4 regions of the Halomonas sp. R57-5 genome follow, and region 2 is predicted to be linked to each of the others. Evidence: predicted binding sites of a transcription regulator. Region 2 holds the regulator's gene; each other region holds the start of a gene.

Region 1 (3,516 bases), 180 kb from region 2:
GGTAGTCGTTGACCTCATCCTGGCCTTTTAGCGAGGTGCTTAAGCCACTGCGTGCCAAGGCCCAGAACTTACGCCCACCTTTAAGCACACCTGCGGTTTCCAGCTCATAACCGGCGTATTCCGTCAGGTCGCGGTAAAACTCCAGGATCTCCTCGGGCTGCACCACCTTATAACGCTGGGATACGACCGATAGCGGCGCCTTGGTATCCGAGCGGTAGAGCACTTTCTGCTCGGGGAACGAGTGAATACTGCCCAAGTGGCTGGCACCCTCGGCAATAAAGCGCACCGGGGCTTCTTCAATATGCCAGTTCATACCGGCCTGTTGCTGCCAGACCTCTAACGGTTGTTGACGGGATAGCTGTTGCCCCAGGCCGTGCCAAGGGGTAGCGCCGACGTAGGCCATTTGTTCAACGAGATGAGCCATGGGTAAGTCTCCAAACATAAAAAACGCTGACGAATCGCCAGCGCTATGGGGTGAGGTAGTAAAAGCACAGCCAGTCGCAATCAGTGGGCGGCGGCCAGCGGAGGATGGGACTGTCGAAACGAATGCCCACAGGCGAGACACAGCCAGGGGGTGCCGGAGCCAGGTGGCAACCACTGCAAAAAAAGTGACGTTGTAATCCGAACGCCTGATCGGCCACCGGTAACCGCACCTATCAGGGCGGCCGGGAGTTTCGCGAGCGGAAAACGCGCCGTAGCAAGTGATAACGTTTGGGTAGCCGCGGTAGCGCGTAAGGCACCAATCGCGCCGCCCACAAGGCCCCCGCTGACAACGCCTATACGTTGGGCGGTATCAAGGTTAATCAGGCGTGTGGCGGCACAGCGTTTACAAGGTGGGGGCATTAGCAACACTCCTAGGTGACACAAAGCGATTTATGGGGTGGATTCATAGGAGTGATATAGGTCTGAAAGTTTTTAGCGTTGACTCTTAAATGGTTGCTTGGCTAGCCCTCTTTATTGATACTGTTTATGCATACAGTAAAAAGGAGAAGCCTTTCATGTCATTGAACGTTTCACTGCTCGGCCGGGCAGACGCCGTGGCCTCGTCACTACCCTTACCGCTCTATTCAACCGCCGTACGCGCAGGGTTTCCTTCGCCCGCCGATGATCACTTGGATACTGAGCTTGATCTGCACCGCTACGTCGTGAAGCGGCCTGCTTCAACCTATTTTGCGCGGGCGGAAGGGTATTCAATGATCGGGGACAGCATTCACCCTGGGGACTTATTGGTGGTAGATCGCAGCCTGGAAGCGCTGCCTGGTCGGATTGTGGTGATTTGCGTCGATGGGGAAATGACGGTTAAGCGACTGGAGCGCGTTGGCCAGCGTACCTACCTCAAAGCAAGCAATCCTAATTTCAAGCCGATTCCCCTTGATGGACGCGAATCCCAAGTCTGGGGCGTGGTGACCGACGTGATTCACAATCTGCTGAGGTCACTGCCGTGATTGCGCTTGTTGACTGCAACAATTTTTATGTCAGTTGCGAGCGCGTCTTTGATCCAGCGCTGGAAGGGCGACCGGTAGGGGTGCTGTCGAATAATGATGGTTGTGTCGTTGCCCGTAGCAATGAACTCAAAGCCCTGGGGGTTGAGATGGGGACTGCCATGCACTTGTTACCGCCGGCGATACGCCGCCAAGCCGTGCTGCTGTCCAGTAACTATGCGTTATATGGCGATATGTCCCAGCGGGTGACCGAGGTGCTAGGCGAGTTTTCACCCCATGTGGAGGTGTATTCCATTGATGAGAGCTTTGTCGGGTTTCAGGGCTTCGACCCCGAGAGCCTGGAGGCACGTGGCAAGGCCATACGTGACACCGTTCGCCAGTGGACGGGCATACCCGTATGCGTGGGCTTTGCGCCGACCCGCGTACTCGCCAAAGTGGCGAATCAAGCGGCTAAAAAACATCCCGCCTACAAGCAGCACGGGGTGTGTAAGCTGACCGCTGATAGTGAAGCGACCAAGGCCCTGCTAAAGCAATTGCCGGTGACAGAGCTGTGGGGGGTGGCACGCCGCACCGGTGAACGTTTAAGAGTGATGGGTATTGAGACCGCATGGGATCTACGCGAGGCAGACCCTAAGCGTATTAGGGGGCGATTTAGTGTGGTGCAGGAACGCATCGTATGGGAGCTACGCGGGCAATCCGCCATTCAACTTGATGACATGAGTCTACCCAAACAACAAATCATGGTGTCGCGTTCATTCGGAAGGCTCACCAGCAACCCCCACGATTTGCGCGAAGCCTTAAGGCACCACGCTGCTAGGGCAGCCGAAAAGCTGCGCAAACAGAACAGCGTTACCAGCGCCGTGATGGTATTTGTGCGTACCAACTCATTCCGTACCGACTTACCGCAATATCAGCAGCGTGTAGTCGTCTCCCTTGAAAGGCCTACCGATGATAGCCGCGACATCATCGCAGCGGCGGTCCAAGGCCTAAGGCGTCTCTGGCGAAAAGGGTATGCCTATCATAAAGCAGGTCTCATGCTGCTCGATCTATCCCCCAAGGCCAACCGCCAGCTCACCCTCACCGAAACCCCGCAAACCGACGAAGAGGCTAAACGTAGCGAACGCCTGATGGCGACGATGGACAAGCTGAATCGAGAGCTAGGTAAAGGAACGGTACAGCTGGGCCTACCCTGTAAAGGCAATGCCTGGTCGCTGCGCAGTGAGCGACGCACGCCACGCTACACCACACAATGGGGCGAGCTTTTAAGAGTTAATTAATCTCTTTACTGAGTGCCATCACTGGCAAAGTGACCAAGCTACAACCGAAGCACTGATTGAGGATAACACCGTTGTAAGTTGCTACTCCTGCTACTTTGTAGCAGGAGTAGCATACAAAGCAGTCCGCTTCAGCATTTGTTGGCTAGATCCCCGCCACGCCTCATGAGCGTGCTATATCAATTAGTGGGAAAACATCGAACTCTCACAAAGTTTAATAAAAGCTCATTTATGTGCTTTGAACAGCAATAGCGGCTTGTTACAGATAGTTACTGAGTCGACAGTTTATGCCTACCTGCAATGCTTAATAAGCTTCTCAAATTTGACGTCAAAAAAGGTCAAATTAAGTCATGTGATTTTTTTGATGTATGCAGTCAAGATGTCTCTCACAAGCAGCGCAAACAGGGTATCTGAATTGATACCTGCTACTTCTAAACAAAACAGAGGTGTCATGTCATGCAACATCAAGAATTGCAATCCCCGGTTATGTTACGTCTAAAGCATGTTGTTATACGTACTGGCCTTTCAAGGTCAACAATTTACAACATGCTCGATGAAAAATCTTCTAGTTATGATCCTGACTTTCCTAGACAAGTAATAATGAGTAAGGCAGCAGTAGCGTGGGTAGAGCACGAGATAGATGCGTGGATTAACAACCGTATTCAAAAGCGCAATGCTTAAAAAGGAGTTAAATCCATGACCGTACACAGAACACCATTAAATAAAAAGAGTCAGCCAAAAAAAACTGACATAATTGATAACGCGGCACGAGAGTTGTCGCATAATATACAAATTGACCA
Region 2 (3,516 bases):
GCGCTTTGGGCACGATCCCCAGTGCTTTCGGTGTATCGAGATTGGGTACCTGCAGTGGAGAGTTGGGAAGATCCTGACGGATCATCATGCCGCAATCGACGGCTATCCAGTGATCGTCGTAGCCGTATAGCGTTAGATTCATTCCAATCTCACCGCATCCCCCCAGCGGCAACATGCGCAGCGGTGGACGACGACGGGGACGAATTTGAACGCGTGGTGAATGCATCTGTTATGAAAAACCTAAAAAGTAGTGACTTAACTATACGGGAAGGCAGGGGCGGCTAACAATCTTCCATGCCCTTCCGATACACTATGCGACCTAAGCCGCTGGTTTGTCATAATTAACTTAGCAATAGGTCAAGAGTAGCTCACATGTCTCATTATTATCGTTTAGTGGTTTCCTGTCCTGACCGGGTGGGGATTGTTGCACGGGTATCGAGCTTTATTGCCCAGCAGGGCGGCTCCATTACCGAAGCCAGCCAGCACTCCGATTTAGAAACCGGCTGCTTTTTTATGCGCTACGAAATTCTGGCGGATTCGGTCGGTATGTCGGTGGAAGCCCTGCGCGCGGCGTTCGAGCCGGTGGCCAGCGAATTCAATATGCAGTGGTCCCTGGTGGATACCCAGCTGCGTCGGCGTGTGGTGCTGATGGTGTCGCGGGAGTCGCACTGCTTGGTCGATCTACTTTACCGCTGGCAGGCGGGTGAGCTGGATTGCGATATTGTCGGTGTTATCTCCAACCATGACGATATGCGTTCGCTGACCGAGTGGTACGGCATTCCTTACCACCACGTCCCGGTAGACCCCGAAAATAAGCAAGCGTCGTTTGCCAAGGTACAGGCCGAAATCGATAGCGCTCGCGCTGACTGCGTGGTGCTGGCGCGCTATATGCAAATACTGCCCCCCGAGCTGTGCGCGCGCTATGCGGGACGAGTGATCAATATTCATCACAGCTTTTTGCCCTCCTTTGCCGGGGCAAAACCCTACCACCAGGCATACCAGCGGGGCGTTAAGCTGATAGGTGCTACTTGCCACTACGTGACCGAGGAACTCGACGCAGGCCCCATCATCGAACAGGATATTCATCGCGTAAGCCACTGCCATACGCCCACTGACTTAGTACGTTTTGGCCGTGACGTTGAAAAAGCCGTACTTGCTCGCGGTTTGCGCTGGCACTTAGAGGATCGCGTGCTGGTCCACGGCAATAAGACAGTGGTCTTTAGTTAACCCTCATCAACCTGAGAGGCCGCCATGTCGTTTGCGCAAAGTGTATTAGCACCCTGGGCGCTGCTGCTCACCTGGCTACTCTCGTTAGCAGTGATCGCGTGGGCACTTTGGGGGCGGCCCTGGCAGGTGTTAATAGCGGATACCGCGCTTCAGCACCGCTGGCTGGGCGCCACGCTGGCGGTGATGCTGATGTGGCAGCTGCGTGCGCAGGCGGTTGATTGGCTAACGCTGCACCTTGTTTTCACGGTTTTAATGACACTCGTTTTTAAAGCGCCATTGGCGCTGATTAGCAACGTGCTGATTAATATCGCCATGGTGGTAATTGGGCGCAATGAATGGCTGCTGCTGGGGGCAAACGTGCTGGTTACCGGTGTCGTCCCGGCGGCCGTCATTGGCACGGTATGGCGGCTGGTAGATCGCCGCCTGCCGGATAACCTGATGGTGTTTTTGTTTGCCTGCGGCTTTTTTGGTGCGGCGCTGGCAACGCTGGGAGGAGGGCTGGCAGCGGTGCTGCTGATCATCGTTGCGGGGACTGACCCTGAGGCGATTTATCTCGCCCAGGAGTATGCGCGCTTCTTACCGCTGTTAATGCCTTCAGAGGCGTTTATCACCGGCATGCTGCTGAGTATTCTGCTGGTTTATCACCCCCATTGGGTGGCCACCTTCAATGACCACCGCTATATCGATCTGCAGTAGGGATGGCCAGGGCGGCGACTAGCCGAGTGCCTGGCCGTTGCCGCCACGAATCACACCAACGCCGACGCCTTCGATATCGAGCGACTGGGAGCGCAGGTCGATTTCAATGGGCGCAAAGTCAGGGTTCTCGGCAAATAGCGTCACTTGGTGGCCCTGGCGCTTGAAGCGTTTAACCGTTACTTCATCCTCTAGGCGTGCCACTACAATCTGGCCATCGCGTACCCGGTCGGTACGGTGAACTGCCAATAAATCCCCTTCCAAAATGCCAATATCCTTCATCGAAAGGCCGCGCACGCGCAGCAGGTAGTCGGCTTTGGGGGTAAAGTACTCGGCTGGTAGCGGGCAGTAACGGTCAATATGTTCAGCGGCCAAAATGGGGCTGCCTGCGGCCACTTCACCGATCACGGGTAGGCCCGTTGGCAGCGTTTCAACGTTGGCTGCGGGTAAGGCGGTGGCAGCACTCTCCATGACTTCTTGCGGTTCCTGGTTGGGCAGGCGGATACCGCGAGAAGTGTTGCGAATAATGCGAATAACGCCTTTGCGTTCCAGCGCGCGCAGGTGCTCTTCGGCCGCGTTGGGGGAGCGGAAGCCAAGCGCCTTGGCAATTTCGGCGCGGGTAGGAGGGTAGCCAAATTCGCCCATCGTTTTAACGATAAAATCGAACACGTGCTGTTGGCGAGCGGTTAGCGGACGCGACATACCAGACTCCATAAATAGTGAATAGACAGTAACAAATTAAATGGCAACTTAATCAATCAGTGGTTAAGTATACAGTATGTTCCTCTGTCCAGTATATGCCTTGTCAGTGGCTATCTTCGATGTCTATGCAATTTTTCTAATCGTTTGAAACTAAGCTTCTGCTTATTTAACGGGCTGTATTTTGTTAATAAATCAAGCGTTGAGACCGCCATGGTTATGGCATAGTATTTTGCTATGTTTTAAACACCTGTTTCCCTGGAGAGCGACATGGCTCAATCTGATACGGTGACCCGTATACTCGATACTGCCGAGGTGCTGTTTGCAGAGCGGGGTTTTGCCGAAACTTCGCTGCGCAACATCACTAGCAAAGCGCGCGTCAATTTAGCCGCTGTGAATTACCATTTTGGCTCCAAAAAAGCCTTGATTCAGGCCGTCTTTGCCCGCTATTTGGACCCCTTCACCCAGCGTTTTCACACCGCCCTTGATGAGCTGGAAGGACAGCATGCTGGGCGGGTTATTGAGCTTGAAACCCTGCTCGAAACCATGGCAACCACCGTTCTTGCAGTGCCCGCTGAACGCAATAGTTTAAAAGTGTTTATGCGCTTGCTCGGCCTTGCCTACAGCCAGGCACAGGGGCATCTTAGGCGCTATATCCAGCAAGAGTATGGCGATGTGTTTACCCGCTTCACCGAGCTGGTGCGACAAGCCACGCCGGACCTACCTGACGCGGAGCGCTTTTGGCGGCTACACTTTATGCTTGGCACGGTAATATTTACCCTGTCCGGCCTTGATGCACTGCGTGATATCGCTGAAAAAGATTATCACGAACAGGTTTCAGTACGTGATTTAGTCAAGCGATTGCTGCCGGTCGTTGTGGCGGCCATGAATGCACCG
Region 3 (3,516 bases), 290 kb from region 2:
TAGTTTCTTTGCGCTGCCCCAGTCACCGCAGCTGTTTAAGCAGCTATTGATGGTGGCGGGTTTTGACCGTTACTACCAAATTGCCAAGTGCTTTCGCGATGAAGACCTGCGCGCCGACCGTCAGCCTGAGTTTACCCAGATTGATATCGAGGCGTCGTTTGTGGAAGAGAGCGACATCATGGGCATTACTGAAGCCATGATTCGTCAGCTTTTCCAGGACGTACTAAAAGCTGAACTGCCTGAGTTTCCCCGCATGACCTGGCAGGAAGCGATGGATCGTTTCGGTTCCGACAAGCCGGATCTACGTATCCCGCTGGAACTGACCGATGTGGACGACCTGATGCAGCAGGTTGACTTCAAAGTCTTCTCTGGCCCCGCTAGCGCAGATGATGGTCGCGTCGCGGCATTGAAAGTACCCGGCGGTGCCAAGCTGTCGCGTAAAGAGATTGATGAATATACCAAGTTTGTTGGCATCTACGGTGCCAAAGGCTTGGCGTGGATTAAGGTCAACGAGCGTGCCAAAGGGCTTGAAGGTCTGCAGTCACCGATCGTCAAGTTTATGGAAAACATCGTTGAAGAGCTGCTCGACCGCGTGGGCGCAGAAGATGGTGACATTATCTTCTTCGGTGCCGATAAAGCGCGTATTGTCAACGAAGCCATTGGCGCGCTGCGCGTTAAGCTGGGTGCTGACCTTGAACTCTACACCCAGGAGTGGGCGCCGCTGTGGGTGGTCGACTTCCCGATGTTTGAAGCCGACGATAATGGTCGCCTGAGCCCGCTGCACCACCCCTTTACCGCGCCTTCCTGTACGCCGGAAGAGCTGAAGGCAGATCCTGCCAATGCGCTTTCCCGCGCTTACGACATGGTGCTCAACGGGACCGAGTTGGGCGGCGGCTCTATTCGTATCCACGACCAAACCATGCAGAGTACAGTGTTTGAGATTCTAGGCATTGGTGAAGAAGAAGCCCAACAGAAATTCGGCTTCCTGCTGGATGCGCTGCAGTACGGTGCGCCCCCCCATGGTGGCTTAGCTTTTGGCTTGGATCGCCTGGTAATGCTGATGGTTGGTGCTAAGACGATTCGTGAAGTGATCGCCTTCCCGAAAACCCAGAGCGCTGCCTGTTTGATGACCAACGCGCCGGGCGAAGTCAGCCCCGAGCAGTTGAAAGATTTGAACATTCGCCTGCGCCAAAAAGCTAAAGCAGAAACAGCCGCCGAATAAGTCGGTTGGTTGACTGCCTAACACCGACGCTACGGCGTCGGTGTTTTTATAGGTTAATGCTATGGATGCAACACCGCCCGCCGTACCTATCCGCATTTTAGGCATTGACCCAGGGTCCCGGGTGACTGGCTATGGGGTGATTGATGTGGTCGGGGTTAAACCTTGCTATGTAGCGAGTGGCTGTATTCGTACCGCGGAAGGGGCGTTAGAGCAGCGCTTGGCGCAAATCTACGCCGGTTTAAGTGAAGTCGTCGGTTTGCATCGGCCCAGCGAGGTCGCTATTGAGCGGGTCTTTATGGCCAAAAACCCTGATTCAGCGCTGAAGCTTGGTCAGGCTCGCGGTGCGGCCATGGTGTGCATGGCCAACCATGGTTTAAGCCTGGCTGAATACGCTGCGCGTCAAATTAAACAGGCAGTTACCGGTCAGGGCGGCGCGGATAAAGAGCAGGTGCAGCATATGGTTACCGCGATACTGCAGCTCTCTGCTACTCCTCAAGCCGACGCTGCGGATGCGTTAGCCATTGCGCTAACCCATGCCTATAACGGCCACGCCTTTAGCGGCCAGGGTCTACCCGCCGCACCATCTCGGGGACGGCGTCGCTCCACTGGCCGCTGGCGGCTTTAAATGACGCTTAGACAATGTGCCCATAGCCGTGTCTGAGGGCAGATTGAAGCGAGGGTCTTTTGACCAGGGCCGGAAAGTGTTCCCAACAATTTCGGCATTTCCGCCATCCATGGCGGTCAGATGGCGAAAGTAGCGCCCTCGCGGAAATCTGGCCTCACCACTCACCTTGAACTACTGGTCACCTGTACAGAGTCGCTTTATAGTAATCATCTGTTTTTCACTCTTTTTCACCCCTGTGCGAGCGAATTTATGATTGGACGTCTGAGTGGCCAGCTAGTGGCGAAGCAACCACCCTGGATTGTGATTGATGTTCACGGTGTAGGTTATGAGCTGGAAACCTCAATGAATACCCTGGTCGCGCTCCCGGCGGTGAACGAGAGCGTTTCATTATTCACTCATCTGACCATTCGTGATGATGCACACCTACTGTATGGGTTTGGTCGTGAGCACGAGCGTGCACTGTTCCGCGCCTTGATCAAGGTCAATGGCGTAGGGCCCAAGCTGGCACTGGCCATCCTGTCAGGTATGGACGAAGACGCCTTTATGCGCTGCGTGCGTGATGACGACAGTAAAGCGCTGACAACGCTGCCAGGGGTGGGTAAGAAAACCGCTGAGCGGCTGATAATTGAAATGCGAGACCGTTTTCCAGAATGGGAAGACGGCAGCAACGCGCTACTCCCCCTTGAAGCAACCAATGGCCGTGCCTCTGCCCGCAATAATCTTGCCGATGCGGAAGCCGCTTTGGTTAGCTTGGGGTATAAACTGACTGAGGCGTCGAAAATGCTCGCCGACATCGACCCCAATCAGTCCACCGAAGCACTGATCAAAGCCGCCCTTACCCAGCGCATGAGTTGCTAACCAGACAGTGATATAAGTCCGATGTTGCGGATAACGAGTAGACCTTTTGCAATCGCCATAAAGAAGAGCACCTATGCTAGAACACGATCGGCTGATCGCCGCAGAGCCTGAACAGGGTGAGGGGCGCATTGATTACGCTATTCGTCCTAAGCGGCTGGATGACTATATTGGCCAGCCGCGTGTACGGGAACAGTTGGAAATCTTTATTGGTGCTGCCCGGCAGCGCGAAGAGAGTCTGGATCACACCCTGGTATTCGGCCCCCCAGGGTTAGGTAAAACGACCCTCGCGCATATTATTGCCACTGAGATGGGGGTCGGTATGAAATCGACTTCCGGCCCAGTGCTCGAGCGGGCCGGCGATTTAGCCGCCATGTTGACTAATTTAGAGCCTGGCGACGTACTGTTTATTGACGAAATTCATCGGCTGTCGCCGGTAGTTGAAGAAGTGCTCTATCCTGCCATGGAAGATTTTCAGCTCGATATCATGATTGGTGAAGGGCCTGCAGCACGTTCGATTAAGCTGGACCTTCCCCGCTTTACCCTGGTGGGCGCGACTACCCGGGCAGGATTATTAACCTCTCCACTGCGTGATCGGTTTGGTATCGTTCAGCGGCTTGAGTTTTATAATCTTGAAGAATTAACGGAAATTGTTTCGCGTTCAGCGCGTTTGTTAGGGGTTGAGACCAGCCACGATGGCGCCATTGAAATAGCCCGACGCTCCCGCGGCACGCCGCGAATAGCCAACCGGTTGCTACGCCGGGTGCGCGATTATGCCGAAATGAAAGGTAACGGCGTCGTCGATGTGGCCATG
Region 4 (3,516 bases), 1.2 Mb from region 2:
CGATGATCATTTTGGGCTTATGTTCACGAGCAAGCTGAGCCACCTGGTCGTAATCGATCAGTTCTTGATCGTTCAAACCGTACTGAATGGCGTTATAGTGCTTACCCGAAAAGTTGGGCTTGGCTCCGTGGGTCAGGTGGCCGCCCGCGTCCAGACTCATACCCAAAATGGTATCGCCGGGCTTGACCAGCGCCTGGAATACCGCGCTGTTAGCCTGTGACCCGGAGTGCGGCTGAACGTTAACATAGGTAGCGCCGAACAGCTTTTTGGCGTAATCAATGGCCAGGTTTTCAGCAATATCGACGAACTCGCAGCCGCCGTAGTAGCGCTTTCCGGGGTAGCCTTCGGCGTACTTATTAGTCAGTTGGCTGCCCTGGGCTTCGAGTACGCGGGGGCTAGCATAGTTTTCGGAAGCGATCAGTTCGATGTGGGCTTCCTGGCGTGCCACTTCTTTCTGCATGGCATCAAACAGCACATCATCAAATCCGGCAATTGTCATATCGCGGCTGAACATCGGCGGGAACCTCGTAACGAGAAAGGGTCATCATGGAAGAAGCGAGGACGCTATCATAACGCAGCCTGACGCGACTTTCATCGCATCCGCGTCAGGTCGTACATGAACGTGCTTCATGTTGTTCTGTTCACTAAATGCTGACCAAATGGATAACTAGGCTGCCTTATCTCGCAATCCTTCAATGTCACCGCGTGCGTCCCTGCGGATGTCATTGAGCAGAGCAAAGCAGTTTCATCCCCCGATCATTTGCATTTTCCTTCGCCCTAAAAAATACTGTATATTTATACAATATTTTAAAATCAGGATGCCGACGATGCCGGGCCAGTCAGCTCACTTTATCTCCGCCTTGCCGTTAACTTCCCAGCCACTGCCTTACTTAACCTTTTTGGGCCGCGCTGGCTTCAGCGGTTTTCCTTCGCCTGCGCAGGATTACGAGCCATGCACGCTGGATCTCAATACAAGGCTGGTTAAAAACCCCACCGCGACCTTTTATGTCACTGCCACCGGCGACAGCATGGAAGGTTGGGGGATTTTTGAGGGCGATCTGCTGATTGTTGATCGCAGTATTGAACCGCGCCTAGGACATATTTTGATCGCTATGCTGGAGGGCGAGGCATTAATTAAACGCTACGCGCTTTATCGGGGCTCACCCCATCTATGTTCGAGCCACCCAAACTACCCGCCGCTGCTTCTTGAAGGCAGCGACTGCCAGCTATGGGGCGTGGTACGCGCGGTGGTGCATGAGTACTTACGTTGAACAAGCTACTGACGTTGACTGAGGGGTGGCGATGATCGGATTAGTCGATGCCAACAACTTTTATGTCAGCTGCGAGCGGGTTTTTCAGCCCAAGCTGGAAGGTAGACCTGTCGGCGTGATGTCAAACAACGACGGCTGTGTAATCGCCCGCTCAACGGAGTTGAAAGCGCTGGATATCCCTATGGGAACGCCAGCTTTCAAGCTTGAAGGACTGCGTCAGCGCGGCGATATTCACCTGCTGTCATCTAACTACGAGCTCTACGGCGATATGTCGGCACGGCTGGCCCAACTGCTACGCGATGCCTGCCCTGCGGTCGCGCCCTATTCAATCGATGAGATGTTCGTCTACTTGGAAGGTTTCACCACAGCACAATGTGCGGCGCTAGGGCAACGCCTGCGCCAGCTTATTCGCCGCCACTTGGGTCTGCCGGTGTGTGTGGGGCTGGCACCCACTCATACGCTCGCCAAACTGGCCAATCATCTTGCCAAGCAAGACCCTCGCTACCAAGGCGTTTGCTTGCTCAATGGGCAGGATCACACCACTGAGGCATTGCTCAAACGTACGGCGGTAGGCAGCGTATGGGGCGTCGGCCATCGGCTTGCCGAGCGTTTAGCGATTGGCGGCGTGACTACTGCTTGGGACTTGCGTGAAAGCGACGAAAAGCAGCTGCGCAAGGGCTTCTCGGTGGTACTGGCACGTACCGCGCTCGAGCTGCGCGGCACGCCTTGTATGGAGATGAACGCGCTGGAGCAACCGCGCCAACGCATTATGACCTCGCGCTCCTTCGGCCAACCCACCGGCGTTTTTGCAGAAGTACATAATGCCCTGCGCCGCCACGCCCAGCGCAGCGCTGAAAAACTGCGCGAACAGCAGAGTCTGGCCCGTGCGGTAATGGTGTTTCTGCATACCAACCGCCACCGCCGCGACCAGTTGCAGTATTTCCCGCAGGCGCTAATCCCCCTGCCCTCACCTAGCGACGACACCCGAGTGATCCTTGACGCCGTTCGCCAAGGGCTTGAGCAGATTTATCGTCCTCGCTACCGGTTTATGAAGGCTGGCGTGATGCTGCTGGATTTGGTGGACGCTGAGCAGCATCAACTTTCGTTGCTACATCCGCCCACACGGAATCGTCATCCGTTTTTGATGGCAACGGTGGATCAGATTAACCAGCGCATGGGGCAAGGCACGATCAGCTTTGGCATGACGAACGCACCTGCCGCCTGGCAGTTACGCTGCGCCCATCGCTCAGACCGCTATACCACGCGCTGGGATGAGCTGATGAAAGTGGGCACTCACCCCGGCGCTACCCAAGCGTGTACTTCGCGAACAGAACCGCTACCCTAAGGCGTCAATTGCGTAGGAAACGCTGTTTTTATGACCCTCTCTCGGCCAGATAAAGAGTACGCCCCAGCCCCTGGCCTAGCGCAGCGCTGGGCTAGTCGCTATGTACAGGGCTATTTACGCCGCCACCCGGCACTTGATTCCCCTGACCCGCAGGCCCTGAAGCGCGCACGGCGCTGGATCATCGCCTGGGCAGCGCTCGCTGGTTTGATTTCCGGCACGCTGATTGGCAGCGCCGAATGGTGGATGCGTGAGTTTGCCACTAGCCCCTGGGAAGCCATGAGCCTTAGAGAGCAACTTCCCTACTGGGCCGGCTATCTGGCCGTTGCAGGCTGTGTTACCGCGCTGGAAATCGGCTTTTTATACTGGAATGCGCTGCGCGGTGTGGCGAATATTACCCGTTTGGCGGGCTTACGTTACGGTCAAACAGACGCGTTGGAACCCGATATTCAGCTGACCGTTCACGGCGTTTCCCGGTCGGCATTGGAGTACCCCAGCCCTGGTAGTCTTATTTATGGCGTAGACCCCCACGCCTACCTGCATGGCTGGAAGCTAACACTTTGAGCGCTACTTTATCGCTTAAAAATCAGCTTAAGCAGCTTTCTACTGCGTTTACTGCTGCGTCGGTTATTGGGACGACTGACGCTGCGCGGCTTTCTACCCGTATTAACCGGCCCGCTATACGCCGTGTGGAACGCCTGGATTGCGGCACGGATTATTCAAGAAGCTTATCTGCAGGCGCGAGGCCCCGCCCTGGTTAAGCACTTGATGGAAACACTGACGGACAGCGACGCACACACCCGCCGTCTGGTAGCCCAGGGGGTCGGCGAGCTTATTATGCGCAACCAGCACCCTCATCCCAACTTGGTGCTGCTGTTGGCTCGCCTGCTGAATAGCCTGCCT

The links. The regulator LexA, encoded in region 2, represses DNA repair genes until DNA is damaged. The targets are predictions, from matches to a motif close to TACTGTNTANNTANACAGTA.
Region 1: HALO_RS12000 (LexA family protein) is a predicted target of LexA. The motif match lies at 962-981, and genes of this name have one in related genera.
Region 3: ruvA (Holliday junction branch migration protein RuvA) is a predicted target of LexA. The motif match lies at 2,020-2,039, and genes of this name have one in related genera.
Region 4: HALO_RS16405 (LexA family protein) is a predicted target of LexA. The motif match lies at 786-805, and genes of this name have one in related genera.

What each region holds. Positions count from the first base shown of each region.
Region 1 covers NZ_LN813019.1:2,606,450-2,609,965, forward strand. The annotation lists gene HALO_RS11990 (DUF932 domain-containing protein) at 1-424, opposite strand, end outside; gene HALO_RS11995 (hypothetical protein) at 505-843, opposite strand; gene HALO_RS12000 (LexA family protein) at 999-1,445, shown strand; gene HALO_RS12005 (Y-family DNA polymerase) at 1,442-2,719, shown strand; gene HALO_RS12010 (helix-turn-helix transcriptional regulator) at 3,173-3,397, shown strand; gene HALO_RS12015 (YfjI family protein) at 3,413-3,516, shown strand, end outside.
Region 2 covers NZ_LN813019.1:2,421,749-2,425,264, forward strand. The annotation lists gene HALO_RS11140 (ribonuclease J) at 1-142, opposite strand, end outside; gene purU (formyltetrahydrofolate deformylase) at 373-1,227, shown strand; gene HALO_RS11150 (energy-coupling factor ABC transporter permease) at 1,252-1,923, shown strand; gene lexA (transcriptional repressor LexA) at 1,942-2,622, opposite strand; gene HALO_RS11160 (TetR/AcrR family transcriptional regulator) at 2,890-3,516, shown strand, end outside.
Region 3 covers NZ_LN813019.1:2,706,978-2,710,493, reverse strand. The annotation lists gene aspS (aspartate--tRNA ligase) at 1-1,222, shown strand, start outside; gene ruvC (crossover junction endodeoxyribonuclease RuvC) at 1,284-1,847, shown strand; gene ruvA (Holliday junction branch migration protein RuvA) at 2,097-2,705, shown strand; gene ruvB (Holliday junction branch migration DNA helicase RuvB) at 2,779-3,516, shown strand, end outside.
Region 4 covers NZ_LN813019.1:3,578,551-3,582,066, forward strand. The annotation lists gene glyA (serine hydroxymethyltransferase) at 1-514, opposite strand, end outside; gene HALO_RS16405 (LexA family protein) at 828-1,271, shown strand; gene HALO_RS16410 (Y-family DNA polymerase) at 1,303-2,616, shown strand; partial or broken gene HALO_RS23775 (LBF_2804 family protein) at 2,647-3,516, shown strand, end outside.